3 regions of the Rhizobium sp. N731 genome follow, and region 3 is predicted to be linked to each of the others. Evidence: riboswitches for the same ligand, from Rfam matches in the RefSeq annotation. Region 3 holds a riboswitch; each other region holds the start of a gene.
The links. A riboswitch is a leader RNA that binds a small molecule or an ion and turns the genes downstream of it on or off. The one in region 3 is predicted to bind thiamine pyrophosphate.
Positions count from the first base shown of each region.

Region 1 (6,566 bases), on a different replicon from region 3:
TCTCCCTGACATCGTCGCGAAACCCGCTGCGGGCGATGACCTCGTCCCGCATCAGCGCGCCGAGTTCGACGACGGGATCGGCGGCGGGCGCGTCTGCGGGGATCGAGGGCGCTTCGAAGGCGAGTTCCAGCTTCTCGATCCAGGTGCGGCCGATCACGTCGCTGCGCCGCTCGGCTTCCGCCTGCATGAGGTCAACATCGCGCCGCAGCTGCCAGGAGAGCGGCGTGCGGCCGGAAAGCCTGAGGCGTGCGACAAGATGCGGCGAAGCCGTGCGGTCGCGCTGCGCCATCAGCGCCGTCTCGACCACTGTGGCCGCCTCACGCCAATCATCGACATCCGTGAGGTCGACATTGACGCGCTCGAACTGCGCGATGCTGGTGCGCCGCTCCTCGACCGTCACGGTCCGGTTGTCCGCCACGGTCACCAGCGACACGGTCTTGACCCCCGCTTCATTGATGTCGCGGCCCTGCGGCATGCCGGGCATGATGACCGTCGCCGCGCCGGGATAATGGCTGCGCTGGTGGAGATGCCCGAGCGCCCAGTAATCGAAACCCGAGGTATGCAGGTCGAGCACGCTGCAGGGCGCATAGACATCATGTCCGGCCGATCCGGCCAGGCTCGTATGCATGATGCCGATGTTGACGGCATCCGCTACCGGCGGCTTGAATTTCGGCAGCAACGGGTCCGGGGCCTGCGGTTTCGCAAAGCTCAGGCCGTGGATCGCGACCGACAAGCTGCCCTTCGTGGCCTCCACGATCTCGGCATGACCGCCGAAGATCTTCACCGTATCGGGCATCACCAGTTCCCTGGCGATCTTCGACATCGCATCATGATTGCCCCGGATCTTGAAGACTGAGATGCCCGCTCGGTGCAGGCGTTCGAGCTCGCCTGCCAGGAAGCGCGCCGTCTTCATCGACGTCTGCTCGCCGTCATAGAGATCACCGGCGATGACAAGCGCATCGACCCGCTCTTCAAGGCAAAGATCGACGATCGCGACCAGCGCTTGCCGGCTGGCGTCACTCACGAGGTCGGCCAGCTCTGCGTTGCGAAGCGCGAGAGAGCGCAGGGGAGAGTCGAGATGGAGATCGGCGGTGTGGACGAAACGATAGGCCATGAATGCAAGAATGGTGTTGCGATAGAGTGATCCAACAGGCGCCGGAGATAAGCGTACGATCGTTATCGCCCGGCAGTAAAACATCGGAATATGCCACGAACATTCAGAGCATGGCGGCGGCGGCCTGGCGAGTAAAATGGGTCGGCGAAACCGGCCCATCCACAGTCAATGCTGCTCGATCGGGGCAGGCACGGCAGCAATCGCAGCATGAGGTATTTCGAATGCAAACTCATGATTGCTGCTTTCGGTATCGCGGCGGCAAATTTCCTGTCGATAAAACTTTAGGTTCCGCTGTGGCAATATTTTCAACCCAAATGTCTATCGTCGCAACTTGCGGAAGAAAATGAGCCGGACGATCTTCGCGGAATGTGCAGCGGTTTTTGACTCCCGGCAGGAAAATGCACGCAAACATGAGGGGAGTGAAAGCCCTTGGCTGTCACAGACGAGTTAACCCGATCAGAATTCTGTGGCACCGCGGATCTCGATACCAATGGCGCCTTGCGCCCGGCCAGTTGGGAAAACGAGGTAAAGAACCATTTTGTCTTCCTGGACGAGCTTCGGGGGATAGCGGCGCTGTCAGTGGTTCTCCTACATGCTAACCAGGCTTTTGCCTTCGGCCTTCATTTTCACGCCTATCTGGCGGTGGATTTCTTCTTTTGTCTCAGTGGCTTCGTTCTCGCACACGGATATGACGCAAAGCTGAAGTCGGGCATGTTGCGAAACAGGACATTCCTCCTCAAACGCACAATACGACTTTATCCCATGATCGCGGTCGGTGTCGCTTTAGGCGTTCTCGCGGCGCAATTTACCTACGCCTCGATTCTTTCCGGTCTTGACGTCTCGATTCTTGCACTCGGCGCATTGCTTCTTTTGCCGCTCGGACTTTTGGTGGGACAAGAGGCGTTCGCGATCAACAACCCCCTCTGGTCTATCTGTTTTGAAATAGTCGCAGGCGTGGCCTACGGCTCAGTCGCCCGACGGAGAATTCGTCTTTGGCATGAGATAGCGGCTCTCGCCCTATTGGCCGCAGCGCTTTTCGCCGTCGTCTCGATCGAGGGTACCGTCGGATCGGTCGGATTTGGCAGCTGGCGAACGTTCTTCGAGGGATTGGTCAGGGTCGGCTTTTCGTTCCTTGCCGGTGTGCTGATCCTCCGCTGGGATATAAGCAACCGTATCAGGGCGGTACCGCCTCAGGTCCCGCTTTTCCTCCTGATCGCGGTTCTGTTTTGCCCCTTTGCCGTCGCCAGAGACATCTTCGACTTCGTCTGCATCGCTATCATATTTCCGATCGTGCTCGTGCTGGCCGTAGCGGTTTCCTCCCATGAGAAACGGCCATTCGCCGCATATCTTGGCCAGATATCTTATCCTCTCTACATCGTCCATCAGCCAATAATGCAACTCGGCGCACAGCTCCAAATCTCCACCGGCGAGGTGATCCCACGGCCGATCACCGCCGGCCTCGCACTCCTGACTGCCATAGCTGTTGCGCATCTCTTGTACACTCGCTTCGATACACCCGTGCGCGTCTATTTAGGCCGCAAGCTGCTCAGATCAGCTTGACGGCGTCGTTTTTTTGCGACGGCGGCAACCCCCGTGCTAGGGATTGGGCGATGGAAACGCATCGGGTCGTGGCTTGACACGAAGGCCGCTCCGCTCTTTGATGCCGAACATTCACCAGGGGTGTCCCGGCAAGGGGCTGAGATTCTGCTGAACAATACGGCTTTGCCTGTTGTGGCGCAGTGACCCGTTGAACCTGATCCAGTTCATACTGGCGTAGGGACGGTGCGGACGCTGCGGCTGTTGGGCGGATCTTCGCTTTGTCGCGGAAGGCGTCTTTCCATCATTCCAACACTGGAACTGGGTCTCCAAACGTCAAACCTTGGAGCCTCATCCATGAATATTGTTGCACCCCAGCTTACTCCCGTCGTCACCACCGGCTCGCTTCCGGCCTCGACCAAGATCGTCAAACCCGGAACGCTCTATCCGGATCTGCGCGTGCCGATGCGCGAAATCAACCTTCACCCGACCTCGGGTGAACCGCCGGTCACGGTCTATGATTCCTCCGGCCCTTATACCGATCCGGCCCACGTGGTCTCCATCGACGCCGGGCTGCCGCGTTTGCGCGAGGCCTGGGTCAGGGCGCGTGGCGACGTCGAAGCCTACGAAGGCCGGGTGGTGAAGCCTGAAGACAATGGTTTTGCCACGGGCGAACGGCTGACGCCGGAATTTCCCATTCGCAACACGCCGCTAAAGGCAAAGGCCGGCCGCGCCGTCACCCAGCTCGCCTATGCGCGGGCCGGCATTATCACCCCGGAAATGGAATTTATCGCGATCCGCGAAAACCTCGGCCGGCAGGCCGCGAAGGAGGCGCTCACCCGCGACGGCGAGAGCTTCGGCGCGCATGTTCCGGATTTCGTGACGCCCGAATTCGTGCGCCGGGAAGTCGCCGAGGGCAGGGCGATCATCCCAGCGAATATCAACCACCCCGAATCCGAACCGATGATCATCGGCCGGAATTTCCTCGTGAAGATCAACGCCAATATCGGCAATTCGGCCGTCACCTCGTCGATGGCGGAAGAGGTGGAAAAGATGGTCTGGGCGATCCGCTGGGGCGCCGACACCGTCATGGACCTTTCCACCGGTCGCAACATTCACAACATCCGCGAATGGATCATTCGCAACTCGCCGGTTCCGATTGGAACCGTGCCGCTTTACCAGGCGCTCGAGAAGGTCAACGGCATTGCCGAAGATCTGACCTGGGAAGTCTATCGGGATACGCTGATCGAGCAGGCCGAGCAGGGCGTCGATTATTTCACGATCCATGCGGGCGTGCGGCTGGCCTATATTCCGCTCACCGTCAATCGCGTCACCGGCATCGTCTCACGCGGCGGCTCGATCATGGCCAAGTGGTGTTTGCATCACCACAAGGAGAGTTTCCTCTACGAGCATTTCGAGGAAATCTGCGACATCTGCCGTGCCTATGACGTCTCCTTCTCGCTCGGCGACGGTTTGCGGCCGGGGTCGATCGCGGATGCCAATGACGCAGCGCAATTTGCCGAGCTCGAAACCCTCGGCGAACTGACGAAGATCGCCTGGGCCAGGGATTGCCAGGTGATGATCGAAGGCCCCGGCCATGTGCCGATGCACAAGATCAAAGAGAATATGGATAAGCAGCTCAAGGTCTGCGGCGAAGCCCCCTTCTATACGCTCGGTCCGCTGACGACCGACATCGCGCCGGGCTATGATCACATTACCTCCGGCATCGGAGCCGCCATGATCGGCTGGTTCGGCACGGCGATGCTCTGCTACGTCACGCCGAAGGAGCATCTGGGGCTGCCCGACCGCAGCGACGTCAAGACCGGCGTCATTACCTACAAGATCGCCGCCCATGCCGCCGATCTTGCCAAGGGACATCCGGCCGCCCGCATCCGCGACGATGCGCTGTCGCGGGCGCGCTTCGAATTCCGTTGGGAGGATCAGTTCAACCTCTCCCTCGACCCGGATACGGCGCGTTCCTTCCACGACGAGACCCTCCCGAAGGAGGCGCACAAGGTGGCGCATTTCTGTTCGATGTGCGGCCCGAAATTCTGCTCCATGCGAATTTCCCACGACATTCGCGCCGAAGCCCAGAAAGAGGGATTGGAAGCCATGGCGGCCAAGTACCGCGATGGCGGCGATCTCTACATGCCGGTCGCAGAGGTCGCGAAAACGCCCGTCGGAGAATGACCATGCGCGTTCTCGTCAAGGGGGCCGGCGTTGCCGGCCTCACCGTGGCCTGGCAGCTCTATCGCCACGGCTTCCGCGTCACCCTTGCGGAGCTGGCCGACAAGGTCGGCGCTGGTGCCTCCGGCTTTGCCGGCGGCATGCTGGCGCCGTGGTGCGAGCGGGAAGGTGCGGAGGAGCCGGTGCTGACGCTCGGTCGCCTTGCCGCGGACTGGTGGGAGGCTGCACTGCCCGGCCATGTCAATCGCCGGGGAACACTTGTCGTGGCGGGCGGGCGCGATGCCGGCGAGCTCGACCGCTTTTCCCGCCGGACAAGTGGATGGGAATGGCTGGACGAGGCGGCGATCGCCGCTCTGGAGCCTGATCTCGCCGGCCGCTTCCGCAGGGCGCTGTTCTTCCGGCAGGAAGCGCATCTCGATCCACGGCAGGCGCTCGCCGCCCTGGCCGCAGGGTTGGAGGACGCCCGCATGCGTCTCATGCTCGGCGTCACCGGCGAAGCTGATTTTGCCCATTATGACCGGGTGATCGACTGCACCGGTGCCGCCCAGATCGGCCGGCTGCCCGGATTGCGCGGTGTTCGAGGTGAGATGCTCTGCCTCGAAACAAGCGAGCTCAGTCTGTCCCGCCCCGTCCGCCTGCTGCATCCCCGCCACCCGATCTACATCGTGCCGCGCGAGAAAAATCGCTTCATGGTCGGCGCGACGATGATCGAAAGCGACGATGCCGGCCCGGTTACCGCGCGTTCGCTGATGGAGTTGCTGAACGCCGCCTATGCGATGCATCCCGCCTTCGGCGAGGCACGGGTCACGGAAACCGGTGCAGGCGTGCGCCCCGCTAATCCCGACAATCTGCCGCGGGTGACACAGGAGGGATCCACCCTCCATGTCAACGGCCTCTACCGCCACGGCTTTCTGCTGGCGCCGGCGATGGCCGGCGAGGTGGCGCGGCGTCTTCTCACAGAACAAGGACAACCGGAAAGGAGGCCCTCATGACCTTCATCATCAATGGCGAGGAACAGCAGGTCGCGGCCGCGACGCTCGCAGACCTGCTTCTCGCTCTGGACTACGAAGGCGGCTGGCTGGCAACTGCGGTCAACGGCGAGTTGGTGCACCGCGAGGATCGCGCCGATTTCAGGCTCGGCGAAGGCGACCGCATCGAAATTCTCTCACCGATGCAAGGGGGCTGAGATGCTGAAAATTTATGATGTTGAAGTCCGCTCCCGACTGCTGCTCGGCACCGCCCGCTACCCGTCACCCGCCGTCCTTGCAGAAGCCGTGAGACGCTCGAAGGCTGAGATTGTCACTGTCTCGCTTCGGCGCGAGGCCGCCGGCGGCAAGGCGGGTGGCGCCTTCTTCGAGCTGATCCGCGAGCTTGGTGTGCGCGTGCTGCCGAATACCGCCGGATGCCACAGCGTACAGGAGGCTGTGCTGACGGCGAAGATGGCGCGCGACGTATTCCGCACCGACTGGATCAAGCTCGAGGTGATCGGCCATCACGATACGCTGCAGCCCGATGTCTTCGGCCTTGTCGAAGCGGCTCGCATCCTGTCGGGCGAAGGCTTTCAGGTCTTCCCCTATACGACCGACGATCTAGTCGTCGCCGAAAAACTGCTGGATGCCGGCTGCCGCGTTCTGATGCCCTGGTGCGCGCCGATCGGCTCCGCCATGGGACCGGTGAACCCGATGGCGCTGCGGGCATTCCGAGCACATTTTCCGGATGTGCCGCTCAT
Region 1 covers NZ_CP013602.1:84,949-91,514, reverse strand. The annotation lists gene AMK02_RS21365 (metallophosphoesterase family protein) at 1-1,114, opposite strand, end outside; gene AMK02_RS21360 (acyltransferase family protein) at 1,544-2,674, shown strand; TPP riboswitch at 2,781-2,912, shown strand; gene thiC (phosphomethylpyrimidine synthase ThiC) at 3,008-4,840, shown strand; gene thiO (glycine oxidase ThiO) at 4,843-5,829, shown strand; gene thiS (sulfur carrier protein ThiS) at 5,826-6,023, shown strand; gene AMK02_RS21340 (thiazole synthase) at 6,025-6,566, shown strand, end outside.
Region 1: linked by a shared signal. The riboswitch ahead of thiC (phosphomethylpyrimidine synthase ThiC) and the one ahead of thiM (hydroxyethylthiazole kinase) in region 3 are both predicted to bind thiamine pyrophosphate.

Region 2 (6,566 bases), on a different replicon from region 3:
GCCCGGCGGGGTGGTCGCGATAATCGTGATAAAAGGTCATCACGCCATGCACCTCGGCGCGCGAAAGGTTCAGTTCCTCCGCGATCACGGGCAGGGCTTGCTGCGGCACATAGCCGAATTCCTGCTGAACTTGATGAAGAATGGGAAGCAGCGGCCCTTCAAGGGAGCGAAGGTCGGCGACAATGGAACGCGTGCGCGCTGCGATATCGCCTTCGGCGATATGAATGGTCATGAGGCAGCCCTCCCAGCCGCTTGCTCGTTGCGGAATGGCGCTCTCCACCGGCATGAGGCCATCCCCTCATGCAGCATCTCAGGGAAGCCGGCGACGATCAATAAAGCTATCTCGTGGATTGATAGGTTTTCTCTATCAGAGCTCTTCATCCCGCACGAGCACGCGCGCTTCATGCAGCAAGGCCGAAACGAGCGGCGTGAAGGGTTCGCGATAGGGCGCGACGAGGCCGACCAGATGGTGGGCCTCCGGTTCAACGATCGGAATCATGCGGATTTCTATTGGGAATCCAAATGATTTCGCGACGTTGCGCGGCATGATGCTTGCCCAGCGCCCAGTTCTGACATGCGAGAACAGCACGATCATCGAGTTGGATTCGAGAGTTGGATGTACGGTCGCGCCCGCTTCCGTCAGGTGCCGGTTGATGATGCGTCGGTTCTGCATGTCGGCGGTCAATAGACAAAGCCGAAGATCGCCGACCTCCTTCCAGGTCACGTTGTCGCGATCGGACAGCGGGCTGCCCGCAGCCGTGATCAGGTGATAGCGCTCGGCGTAGAGGGGAACACTGGTGACACGTCCGAGCGGCTCATTTTCAAGATAGGTGATACCGGCATCGATCTCGAGATTTTCGAGCATGCTCAGCACCTGCAGCGAGTTCCGCGAGACGATCGAGAAGGTCACTCCCGGATGTCGTTCCTGAAAGGGCGTGGTGATGCGCGAAAGCATGGCGAGCGCGGTCGGAATGGCAGCGAGGCGGATGTGGCCGGAAAGACCGCGGCGGGCGGCGCGCATCTCTTCCCGCATGGTGCGAGCATCGCCGACGATGCGCCGCGCCCATTCAAGCACCCGCTGCCCCTCCGGCGTCAGCCCCTGAAACCGCGAGCCGCGCTGCACCAGCATGACGCCAAGCTGGTCTTCAAGCTGCCGGATGGCGGCCGAAAGTGTTGGCTGGGAAATCCCGCACTCCTCCGCGGCGCGGCCGAAATGCTTTTCGTTGGCAAGGGCGATGAAAAATTCCAGCTTGTCGATCATCCGGTCTCCCGATCCGGCGCGAAATCATCCGGATCAGCCCATCTTCGACGCAGCAACCGTGTTCCGCAAGGGCGGTACTAATTGTTTTCAGCAGCCGGAAAAAGATCGAACAACGATTCAAGGAAGGCAAGCACGCTTGTATTGCCGATACGGTAATAGACCAGCCTACCCTGACGGCGCGTATTGACGAGGCCTTCAAGCCTTAAACGTGCGAGCTGCTGCGAGACCATTGCCTGCTGAATGCCGAGGATGTTTTCGATTTCACCGACCGTCCGCTCCTCACTCGCGAGTATGCAAAGAATCAGAAGTCGGGTCTGGTGCGCCAGTGCCTTCAGCAGATCGCTCGCCTCACGAGCGTTTCCAGCGAGTTTGTGCAGTTCCTGACCGGACATTCCCGGCTCGGGCTTGGGCAATGGCATTCGACATCTCGGAAGGGAAGCGAAAAGGCAGATCAGCACAATAGCATATTCGCACACGCGAATTTGCCAAAAGTGATGAAATGTCAAAAAAGGTCTAACCAAATCAGCAGATAAGCTGGCCGCCATTGATCTCGATGACCTGGCCGGTAATGTATCCGGAGAGGGAGGGTGCCGCCAGGAACAGATAGGCCGGAGCGCAGTCCTCCGCCGTGCCCAGCCGCTGCAAGGGAATAGACTTTCTCGTCTGCTCCAGCTTTTCGCGGGAGGAATAGCGCTCATGGAAATCCGTCTCGATCGTTCCGGGCGAGACACAATTGACGCGGATGCTATCCGGCGCGAGCTCGCGGGCAAGCGCCTTGGAATAGGTGGAAACGAAAGCTTTCGAAGCGGAATAGATCGAAGAACCGGGACTGCCGCCGGTCAGCGCGGAAATTGAAACGGTGTTGACGATGGCAGCGCCTTCCGCCGCCTTTAATGCCGGCAGCAGCGCACGCGTCAGCGCCACCACCGACGTCTGGTTCAAACGCACGATCGCCTCATAATCTGCGTCGGTCAGTGTGGCAGCCGGAAAACGGCCGAGCATGGTGCCGGCGTTATTGACGAGCACATGCACCTTGTCGAAAAAGGCAAGCGCATTTTCGGCAAATTGCGCAGCGCCGCCAGCGGCGGTGAAATCGGCGTGCAGCAGCAGCGCCCGTCTTTCGGATTCAGCCGTCAGCAGAAAATCCGGCAGCTCGCGCCCCGGTTTGCGTCCGGTATGGACGATCACCTTCGCGCCGCAGTCCAGGAACTGCCGGGCCACTTCGAGGCCGATGCCCCGCCCGGCTCCGGTCACGATGACATTGCGATTCTCGAATAGTCTCGGATGGAACACGAAGCCGTCCTCCTCGCGGACAAAGCCGCCTGTTGCGCCATTCGCCCTTAACATATGAGCGCGCCGGCCGAAAGAAAGGCGGCATCATCTTTCCGCGAGAGGCTAGCGCTCTTCCCCGAAAGCTCACACTTCGTTTTCGCTCTCCAGCAGCCGCGGGCCCGGCCCTTCCTCGCCGAGCCGATCGAAGGGATTGCGCAACGGACAGCTTTCGATCGACAGGCAGCCGCAGCCGATGCAGCCGGTCAGACGGTCTCGCAGCAGGCTCAGCTGTCTGATTCGCGTGTCGAGCTCATCCTTCCAGCGCGCCGACAGCGTCTGCCAGTCGGCAACCGTCGGCGTGCGTCCCTGCGGCAGGGAGGCAAATGCCGTCTGGATTTCCGAAAGCGGAATGCCGACACGTTGCGCCACCTTGATGATGCCGAGCCGGCGAAGCACATCGCGTCCGTAGCGCCGCTGGTTGCCGCGCGTGCGGATACTCGAGATCAGCCCCTTGACCTCATAGAAATGCAGCGCCGAGACGGCAAGACCGCTGCGTTGCGCCACTTCACCGACCGTCAGAAGCCTGCCGAGCGGCGTTGCAGAAATCCTATTCATCGCCTATTGACCTCAATATTAGTTGAGGTTTTATAACCCCTGCTCCCCCGCCCGTAAAGCGTGAGGCGCAGGAAGGAGCGGCAGTGAGATCATCCGGTCGATAAAAGCTGGAACGAGGGCATCGGCGCTCGTCCGCCCCCGTATCGATCGCTCCAGCCGATATGGCCCCCGAGAGGCGAGCGCTCGGGTTCCGTTCCCGGCAGGTACGGAACCTCGGAAACACCCGGACAGGACCTCTGTCCGGGTGTTTTTTCATTTGCGCCCCGTCCCGACCGGCCGGACTGCTTTGCAATTTTGCGGTTGCGGCAAGAAAACCCCGATGATAGTTTTCGCCGAAATAACAGGGGAGCTCCGTGTCGCCGGGGCTGAGATGCGAGGCGCAAGCTTCCGGACCCTTCTAAGCTGATCTGGGTAATGCCAGCGGAGCGAGGTCCAAATGCATTCCGGCGCGCAAGTGTCACTCTACCCGACGTCCGGCCATTCCGCCGGCATCCCTATCGATGCCGTCAAGGCAATCGCCCCGAATTGCGGCAGGCTGCGCATCGAGACCGATGCCCTCGACAGGTTTGCGCGAACGGCCCGACGAAAGCCTGAAATCGAACGCCGATGACATCGCCACGCCCATCGGATTCGCGTCTTGCGACGCTCTGTCTCGCCGTGTACCGGGCAATGCCCGCCTTGCTCGCAGGCTTTGCCTTTCTGGCGGCATGGGAACTCTATGTCGATCTTTCCGGCATCAAACCGTCCATTCTGCCGGCGCCTTCGCGTATCCTTGTCCAGGGTTGGCTGAACCGAGAGGGGCTGATGTCAAACACCTGGCCGACGCTCGGCGCCACACTCGGCGGTTTCGCTCTGTCGCTCGCCTTCGCCTTCGCCTCTTCGATCCTGATGGATTTCATGCCCTTCATGCGCCGGGCACTGCTGCCGATCTTCATTGCCAGTCAAACTTTGCCGCTGGTGGCGATCGCACCCCTCGTCGTTCTCTGGTTCGGTTTCGGCCTTTTGCCGAAGATATTGCTGGTGGCCCTCGTCACCTTTTTCCCGCTGCTCGTTGCGCTGCTTCAGGGTTACGAGGCGACCGACCGCGATATTGCCGAATTGCTGAACTCGATGAAGGCGAGCCGCTGGCGCATTTTCCGCCTGGCGCGCCTTCCCTCCTCTTTGCCCTTTTTCTTCGCGGGTCTCAGGATCTCGATCACCTATGCCGTCGTCGGCGCGATCTTTGCCGAATATGCCGGCGCTGCAAGCGGCCTCGGCATCTATATCCTCAACGCCAAGAACAATTTCCGTCCCGATCTCGTGCTCGCCGCCGTGATCGTCAGCGCTCTCTTGACGCTCTGCCTCTTCGCGCTGACGCTGGTTATCCAGCGTTTCGTCATGCCCTGGCAGCCATCCCAGGAGCGGCGCCGATGACCGGTCAGATGCTTGAGCTGCGCAACATCTCGAAATCCTTCGACGGCATGAAGATTCTGAGCGACATTTCACTCACCGTCGCAAACGGCGAGTTCGTCTCGATCGTCGGCCCATCCGGCTCCGGAAAATCGACCGTGCTGAGACTGCTGACACAGGCGCTGCGGCCTGATTCCGGCGCCATGCTTTTCAACGGTGCAGCGCTGGAACAGACGCCGCATTCCTTTGCCTTCATGCCGCAACGCGATGCGCTGATGCCCTGGCGCCCGATCATCGATAATGCCGCGCTCGGCCTGGAAGTGAAGGGAATGAGTCGTCGGGCGGCCCGCGCCGCTGTCGCACCCCTCTTCGAGCGGTTCGGCCTTGCCGGCTTCGAGCATCACTACCCCTCTTCTCTTTCCGGCGGCATGCGACAGCGTGCGGCACTGCTGCGCACCGTCATCCAGAAGCAGGACATGCTGCTGCTCGACGAGCCCTTCGGCGCGCTCGATGCGCTGACCCGCACACAGATCCAGGAGTGGCTGCAAGGCATGTGGACCGAACATCGCTGGACGGCGCTGCTAATCACGCACGATGTCCGCGAGGCCGTTTTCCTCTCCGATCGGATCTACGTGCTGTCTGCCCGCCCGGCCCGCGTCATCCGCGAATTCCGTGTCCCCCTGCCCCGCCCGAGAAGCATCGCCGATCTCGGTTCACCCGCGGCTCAGGCAATCGAGACTGAAATCCTGCAAACCCTGCTTCATCCGCTAGAACAGGATGATTTTAGGCCGACCGGCCTGAAATCTGGCTCCTGTTCCAATTTTAAGAGTTAGAGCCTGATGTCGTCCGAAAACCGCACTTTTCGGCATCATGCTCTCAAGACCTGAGGAGGTCACCATGCCGCTTCTCACCCGTCGCCAGACGATCCTTGCCACCATCGCAACAAGCCTCGCCGGCCGCGCCGCCTTCGGCCAACCGGCGCCCGCAAAGGTTCGCATCGCGCTCGACTGGACGCCCAACACCAATCATATCGGCATCTATGTCGCCAAGGCGAAGGGCTTCTATGCGGCCGCCGGCCTCGATGTCGAAATTCTACCCTTTACCGACACCAGTGCCGGCACGCTGGTGTCGAACGGGGTCGCCGATTTCGGCATCAGCAGCGAGATCGAGGCCCTCACGCAGCGGGCTGGCGGCGGTGACGTGAAGATGGTCTACGGCGTCGTCCAGACGGAAACCGCACGCCTGATCTTCAAGGGCGGGCGCGACGACATCAAGAGCCCCAGAGATCTCGACGGCAAGACGTATGGCGGCTTCGGCGGTACCTGGGAAAGCGCGCTGGTCTCGGCGATGATCCGCAATGACGGCGGCAAGGGCGACGTCAAGACCGTCACCCTCGGCACCTCCGCCTATGAGGCACTGGACAATGGCTCGATTGACTTCACGCTGGAGATCTACACCTGGGAGGGCATCGCCGCCGAGCTGGAGAATCGGAAGATCAGCCGCTTCCATTATTCCGATTACGGCATTCCCGACGAGCAGACGACGGTCATCGTTTCCAGCGACGCCTATCTCTCGGCCAGTCGAGAACACGCGCGCGCCTTCATCCAGGCCACACGTCAAGGCTATGTCTACTCCATCGACCATCCCGACGAAGCCTGCGACCTGCTGATATCAGGAAGTAACGGCGCGCTGATGAACGCGGAACTGGTAAAAGCATCTCAGAAAGCGTTGATCGAAGGCCATTTCCTGAGATCCGAGGCCGGCGTGATCGGCACGCTTGACCCGGCAAAGGCCGATGCCATCGGCGGCTTCCTGATCGAGAACGAGATCCTGGTGGATGCGAATGGCGTCGCGCTCAAAGAGAAGCCGGACTTTTCCACCTATTACACCAACGAGTTCCTCGGCTGATCCGGCCCGGGCCTTGCCGAAGCGGCTTTCCGCGGCAATGCTTTGAGCCTGGGGCGGTTTAAGCCGAATCGGGCAGGGCGGGGAACGACATGCGAGCACAGGACAGACTCGTCGGAGCAGA
Region 2 covers NZ_CP013601.1:4,045,584-4,052,149, forward strand. The annotation lists gene AMK02_RS19565 (formate dehydrogenase subunit gamma) at 1-232, opposite strand, end outside; gene AMK02_RS19570 (LysR family transcriptional regulator) at 368-1,261, opposite strand; gene AMK02_RS19575 (ArsR/SmtB family transcription factor) at 1,339-1,680, opposite strand; gene AMK02_RS19580 (SDR family NAD(P)-dependent oxidoreductase) at 1,784-2,554, opposite strand; gene soxR (redox-sensitive transcriptional activator SoxR) at 2,678-3,148, opposite strand; TPP riboswitch at 3,481-3,594, shown strand; gene AMK02_RS19590 (ABC transporter permease) at 3,755-4,561, shown strand; gene AMK02_RS19595 (ABC transporter ATP-binding protein) at 4,558-5,370, shown strand; gene AMK02_RS19600 (ABC transporter substrate-binding protein) at 5,435-6,445, shown strand; partial or broken gene AMK02_RS19605 (acyltransferase family protein) at 6,535-6,566, shown strand, end outside.
Region 2: linked by a shared signal. The riboswitch ahead of AMK02_RS19590 (ABC transporter permease) and the one ahead of thiM (hydroxyethylthiazole kinase) in region 3 are both predicted to bind thiamine pyrophosphate.

Region 3 (6,566 bases):
TGCCGAACAGACGCTGGAGGATGTAGCGGATCATGAATGCTGGCCTTCAAGCCTTTGCGGATACGGCAGAAAGGAAGACCGGCGCCGGCCGCAAAGGGCCGGCGCCGGTGGTGATGGTTACTTCTTGATCGAGGCATTCCAGAAATACGGCCACGGAGCCGGATCGACGCCCTCGAGCTTGACCGATTTCGCCGAGACGGCGTTGAAATCGCCGATCTTCATCAAGGGCGCATCGGCATAGACGGCCTTCTGGACATCGGCCCAGAGTGCCACACGCTTCTTCGGATCGACTTCGGAGGTGAAGGCATCGACGGCGGCCTTGCGGGCCGGCGTATCCCACCAGCCGGGCGAGCTGGTCGAGAGCGAGCCGATCAGCGCCGGCTCCGGCAGGAAGGGGCTGTGGGTGATGTAGATATCCCAGAGTTTCGGATCGGTGCGGCGCTGCGTCAGCGTCGCCCAGTCCACCACCTGCATATCGACGGTGAAGCCGGCAAGCTTCAGATATTCGGCGGCGACCTGCGCCATCTTGTAATGGAACTCGTATTGGCGGCTGGTCAGGATGCGGATCGGCTCGCCATTGTAACCCGCTTTCTTGGCGGCAGCCGCCGCCCCTTCCGGATCGGCGACATTATAGGCGCCCTCGACGCCGGCATCCGTCGACCAGGCAAAGCTCTTGGGGTAGATGGCGCCGTCGAGTGCATAAAAATCCTTGCTGCCGAAAGCGGCGGCCAGCATGTCTTCCATGCTGAGCGCCTGGCGGATCGCCTTGCGAACCTCGACATTCCCGGCGACACCTTCCTTCGTGTTGAAGACGAAAACAGGATAGCCGAAGGGCTTCAGCATGACCGGCTGCGAGGCCGTCGAGCCCTTCAGCTTGTCGTAGGATTCGACCGGGATCGAATCGACATAATCATACTGGCCGGAGATAGCGGCCTCGACGCGGGTGTTCGGATCCGGCACCGGCACGAAGCGGATTTCGTCGAGATATTGATGGCGGGCGCCGCCATAACCATTGCTGTCGCCTTCGCGCGACTTGTATCCGTCGAAGCGAACGAGCTGGATATATTGATCGGCCTTGCGCTCCTTCAGCATATAGGGGCCGGTGCCGATGAACTCCTTCATCGGTTCGTCCTGCTTTTCCGACGGGATGATGATCGCCGCCGAATTGTTGAAGGCGAGCAGCGAGGTCAGCGGCGCATAGGGCTGCTTCAGCGTGATGGTCACGGTTGACGGATCGGCAGCAATGATCTTGTCGATGAAGCCCGCCACCTGCTTGCCGCGCGAGGCGATCTTCATCCAGCGGCCAAGCGAGGCGACGACATCATCCGAGGTCATGTCGCTATTGTCGTGGAACTTGATGCCGGTCCGAAGCTTGATCGTATAGGTTTTGCCGTCGGCGCTAATCTCGGGCAGGCTTTCGGCCAGAAGCGGCGTGACATTCCAGCTCTTGTCGAACGTGTAGAGCGTTTCGAAAATGTGCTGGGTGACGATGCCGACGAGATCGGCCGTCGACGACATCGGATCGAGCGTCGGCGGCTCGCCGATCGTCGCGACATTGATGACGCCGCCCTTTTCCTGGGCAAACAGGGTCGAAGGCAGAGCGACGAGCGCGGTGCCGAGCAGGAATGCGACAAGCGTTTTCATATGAGGGCTCCCGTTAAGTTCCACAATTATGTAATTCATCTTTTTGTAACAGAATAAGAGATGAAGTAATCGTGTCAAGCGGAAGCCCACGGATTATGTCGTGAGACGAGGGTCGCGACGGCCAACACCGCCGAACCGCGGGTGCGGCTGGCCGCCTTCGCGAAGCTCGCGCATTATGGGGGCGCTAAGAATCGGCAGCGCCCGCGGCTTCAATAAAGCGAGGATGGAATGGACATCGATTTCAACAACGGAAAATGGCTGAACGAACCGGAAAGCTGGCACGCCGACGCAACCGGCCTGACGCTGACGACAGGCGACAAGACCGATTTCTGGCGGGAGACCTATTACGGCTTCACCCGCGACAGCGGCCACTTCCTCGCCTTCCCCACCGCCGAGAGCTTCACCGCCCAGATCCGCATCCAGGGCGAGTTCCGCACCCTCTACGACCAGGCCGGCCTGATGGTGCGCCTCGACGAAAACCGCTGGGTCAAGACAGGCGTCGAATTCACCGACGGCGAAGCCTTCCTCAGCACCGTCGTCACCGACGGAAAGTCCGACTGGTCGGTGTCGCAGCCGTTCAGGCAACTCGAGGACTTCCACATCCGCGTCACCGTCGCAGGCGGCGCCCTTCGTATCCAGGCCTCCCGCGACGGCAACCGCTGGCCACTGCTACGGCTAGCGCCCTTCCCGGTTGCCGACCGATACGAGGTCGGCCCGACCGCCTGTACACCGGAGAGGAGTGGATTGACGGTGCGGTTTTCGGAGTTTTCGATCGGGCCGGCGATTACGACGGATCTGCATGATTTGAGTTGAGGAGCGCTGTGATGCGTTCAACCAGTTTTGTCGGAGGGAACGCGGAATGTCATTTTCGGGATGACAGCCGCGTCCTTCTCTGCGAAAAAGAGCGTGATGAGAGACAGGGGCGTTCGTCGATAGACGGGCTGAGAAGAACCCTTCGAACCTGAACCGGATAATGCCGGCGGAGGGAGTCGCTCGGGGCATCGCCGAAGACGCCGCCCCGTGCCTGCCCCGCCTGAAAGGGGCGCTATGCAGAGCAAGACCACCTCGGGAGCCATGCTGGAGGCGATGCGCGAAAAGCCGCCGCTCGTCCACTGCATCACCAATTATGTCGCCATGAACATCGCGGCCAATGTCCTGCTGGCATCCGGCGCTTCGCCGGCCATGGTGCATGCGGCTGAGGAAGCTGGCGAATTCGCCGGCATCGCGAGCGCGCTGACCGTCAATATCGGCACGCTTTCGACGCAATGGCTCGACGGCATGCGGGCGGCGGCGAAGGCGGCTGCCTCATCAGGCAAACCCTGGGTGCTCGATCCGGTGGCGCATTATGCGACGGCCTTTCGCCGCCAAGCGGTTGCCGACCTGCTGGCGCTCAAGCCCACGATCATCCGCGGCAATGCCTCCGAGATCATCGCGCTTGCCGGCGGGGAGAGCCGCGGTCAGGGGGTCGACAGCCGCGATCCGGTCGAGCAGGCGGAGGATTCGGCCCGTCGGCTCGCGGAGCGGCAGCAGGCAATCGTCGCCGTGACCGGCGCCGTCGATTTCGTGACCGACGGTAACAGGGCGGTGCGCATCAAGGGCGGATCGGTGCTGATGCCGCAGGTCACCGCACTCGGCTGCTCGCTCACCTGCCTTGTCGGCGCCTTTGCCGCCACCGCGCCCGAGGATCTGTTCGGCGCGACCGTCGCAGCGCTCGCGACCTTTGCCGTCGCCGGCGAGGATGCCGCGCTCGGGGCGGCCGGCCCCGGCTCGTTCGCCTGGCGCTTCCTCGATGCGCTGGCCGCGCTCGACGGCGAAGCGCTGGATGCGAGAGCCAGGGTATCGATCGCATGAAGCGTTTCGACCTTTCGCTCTACCTCGTCCTCGATCCGGATCTCTGCGTCCGGATCGGCATGGTCGAGACCGCCCGCCTCGCCGTTGCCGGCGGCGCGACGATGGTGCAGCTGCGCGACAAACAGGCGGGGACAGCACGCATGATCGAGACCGGCCGCGCCTTGAAGCAGGCGCTCCGTGGCACCGGCGCCCGCCTCATCGTCAATGATGACGTCGAGGCGGCCATCGCCATCAGCGCCGATGGCTTGCATATCGGCCAGGAGGACATGGATGCGCGCACCGCTCGGGGGATGATCGGCCCCGACATGATCCTCGGCCTCTCGGTCGAGACCGAGGCGCTCGCGGCTGCCGTCGATCGCGATCTCGTCGATTATACCGGCGTCGGCCCGGTGTTTGCGACGCCGACCAAGGCCGACCACAAGCAGCCGATCGGATTTGACGGTCTTGCCAGGCTGGTGCAGCTCTCGCCGGTGCCGTCCGTCGCCATCGGCGGGTTGAAAGCGGAGCATGTGGCCGACGTGTTTGCCGCCGGCGCCAAGGGGCTTGCCGTCGTCTCCGCCGTCTGCGGTACGCCGGATCCGGCGGCGGCCACCCGCCGCATCGCCGCAGAAATTCGAAAGGTCCCGGCATGATCCGCAACGTCCTCTCCATCGCCGGCTCCGATCCGTCCGGCGGCGCCGGCATCCAGGCCGACCTCAAGGCCTTTTCGGCCCGCGGCGTCTATGGCATGGCGGTGCTGACCGCGCTGACGGCGCAGAACACGCAAGGGGTCACCGGCGTGCATCTGGTGCCGCCGCAATTCGTTGCCGACCAGATCGATGCCGTCTTTGCCGATGTGCGCGTCGATGCCGTCAAGATCGGCATGATTGCCAATGCCGGCATCGCCGAAGCCGTCGCCGCCGCCCTTTCCGCAGCTCTGGCCGCAGCAACCGCCAAAGGACGCAGCATTCCCGTCGTCCTCGACCCCGTCATGATCGCCAAAGGCGGTGCCGCCCTGCTCGCGCCCGAAGCGGTCGACGTGCTGACCCTGCGGCTGCTGCCGCTTGCCACGCTTTTGACGCCGAACCTGCCGGAGGCCGCCGCGCTGCTGCACCAGCCGGTCGCGACAAACCGGGCGGAGATGGCGGCGCAGGCCGAACGGCTGCGCGCCCTCGGCCCGGCCGCCGTGCTGGTCAAAGGCGGTCATCTCGACAGCGACGACAGCCCCGACGTGCTCGCCGCCGCCGACGGGCTGCATTGGTTCGAAGCCCAGCGGGTGCCGACGAAGAACACCCACGGCACCGGCTGCACACTCTCCAGCGCGCTGGCGGCCGAGCTTGCCAAGGGCGCTTCGGCGCGGGAGGCAGTCGCCATCGCCAAGGATTATCTTGCCGGCGCGGTCGCGGCGGCCGGACGCCTCACCGTCGGCTCAGGCCATGGCCCGGTGCAGCATTTTCATGTGCTCTGGAAAGACGGCGCATAAGTACTGAAATCGACGAACAGCCTCCATCGAACGGCCCGGTCTCCCCGGGCCGTTTTCGCCTGTGCCGGCCACCCTGCGTTGCGAGCGCAGCCAGCGCGGCTGAATCACTGGCGCTGATTGAAAAACCCTGTTGACAAGCCCGCCGAGATGGCCAAGTCTATGACATAAGAGGGGTATATGTTCCGTAACAACGGAATAATAGGAGGAATGTCGGGTGCCGGACCTGCTTGTGAGCCTTTACTCCGCGCAGCTCGCCGAGCTGAAACAGCGAGCCGATCATGTCGGCGCCTCCATCCGCCCGGCTCTCCCCCCGGAACTGCATCTCGTCGTCACCTGGGTTCGCGAACGGTTCAGCGAGAACTGGGCAAGCGAGGTCTCGGTCGCTTTCTCCCGCCAGCCCGTCGCCTGCCTGATTGCCATCGAAGACCGTGAGCTGCTCGGCTTTGCCTGCTACGACACGACGGCGCGGGGCTTCTTCGGCCCGACCGGCGTTGACCCGCAAGCGCGCGGCAAGGGCGTCGGCCTCGCCCTGTTTTCCGCCTCCCTTCAGGCGATGAAGACGCTCGGCCATGCCTATGCCTTTATCGGCGATGCCGGTCCTGTCGATTTTTACGCCCGGACCGCCGGCGCCGTCATCATCCCCGCCCCCGACAAGGGCATTTACGAAAGCATGCTGAGAAGCATTCCGAAATGACCATCTGATCCCGGAGTTATAGACTTGTCCTCGACCCCGCTCGCCCTTTTTGTCGGCCTTCCCAATCCCGTTCTTTCGGATGATGAATTTGCCCTGTTTCGCGAGACCAATCCGCTCGGCCTCTTCGTCGGCCGGCGCAATCAGCGCGAGCCGGAGCAGACGAAACGGCTGATCGAGCGCTTTCGCGAAGCCGTCGGCCGCGACGACGCCCCCGTCTTCACCGACCAGGAGGGCGGGCGCGTCCAGCACCTCGATGCCGGCCCCTGGCCGCTCTTCCGCAGCTTCGGGCAGTTTGCCGAGCTGGCGCGCCGCGATGTCGAGCTCGGCAAAAAAGCATTGCGCCTTTCCTCCCGGGCCATGGGCGCGATGATGACGGAACTCGGCCTTTCCAGCGGCTGCTCGCCCGTTCTCGACCTCGTCTTCGAGACGACGAGCGCGGTCATCGGCGCGCGTTCCTTCGGCCCCGATCCCGATGTCATCGCCGCCCTCGGCCGCGAGGTGGTCGACGGCCTGCTCGAGACCGGCAACATGCCCGTGATGAAGCATATTCCCGGGCACGGCCGTGCAACGCTCGACTCCCACAAGGAACGTCCCGTCGTCGACGCCAGCCGCGAAACGCTCGCTGCCACCGATTTCAAACCCTTCGTCGCCATGAAGGATACGCCCTGGGCCATGGTCGCCCATGTCGTCTATTCCGCCTACGACAAGGAGTTGCCGGCCTCTGTATCGCCGGTCATGCACGACGTCATCCGCAACGAGCTCGGTTATGACGGCGTGCTGATTTCCGACTGCATCTTCATGGAATCGCTCTCCGGCACCCTGCCGGAACGCGTCAAACAGGTGCTCGACGCCGGCTTCGACATCGCGCTCCATAGCCATGGCGACATCCGGGAAAGCGAAGCAGCCGCCAAGGCG
Region 3 covers NZ_CP013606.1:375,440-382,005, reverse strand. The annotation lists gene AMK02_RS29265 (ABC transporter permease) at 1-34, opposite strand, end outside; gene AMK02_RS29260 (ABC transporter substrate-binding protein) at 118-1,644, opposite strand; gene AMK02_RS29255 (DUF1349 domain-containing protein) at 1,873-2,457, shown strand; TPP riboswitch at 2,553-2,649, shown strand; gene thiM (hydroxyethylthiazole kinase) at 2,692-3,495, shown strand; gene thiE (thiamine phosphate synthase) at 3,492-4,127, shown strand; gene thiD (bifunctional hydroxymethylpyrimidine kinase/phosphomethylpyrimidine kinase) at 4,124-4,957, shown strand; gene AMK02_RS29235 (GNAT family N-acetyltransferase) at 5,172-5,651, shown strand; gene AMK02_RS29230 (glycoside hydrolase family 3 N-terminal domain-containing protein) at 5,676-6,566, shown strand, end outside.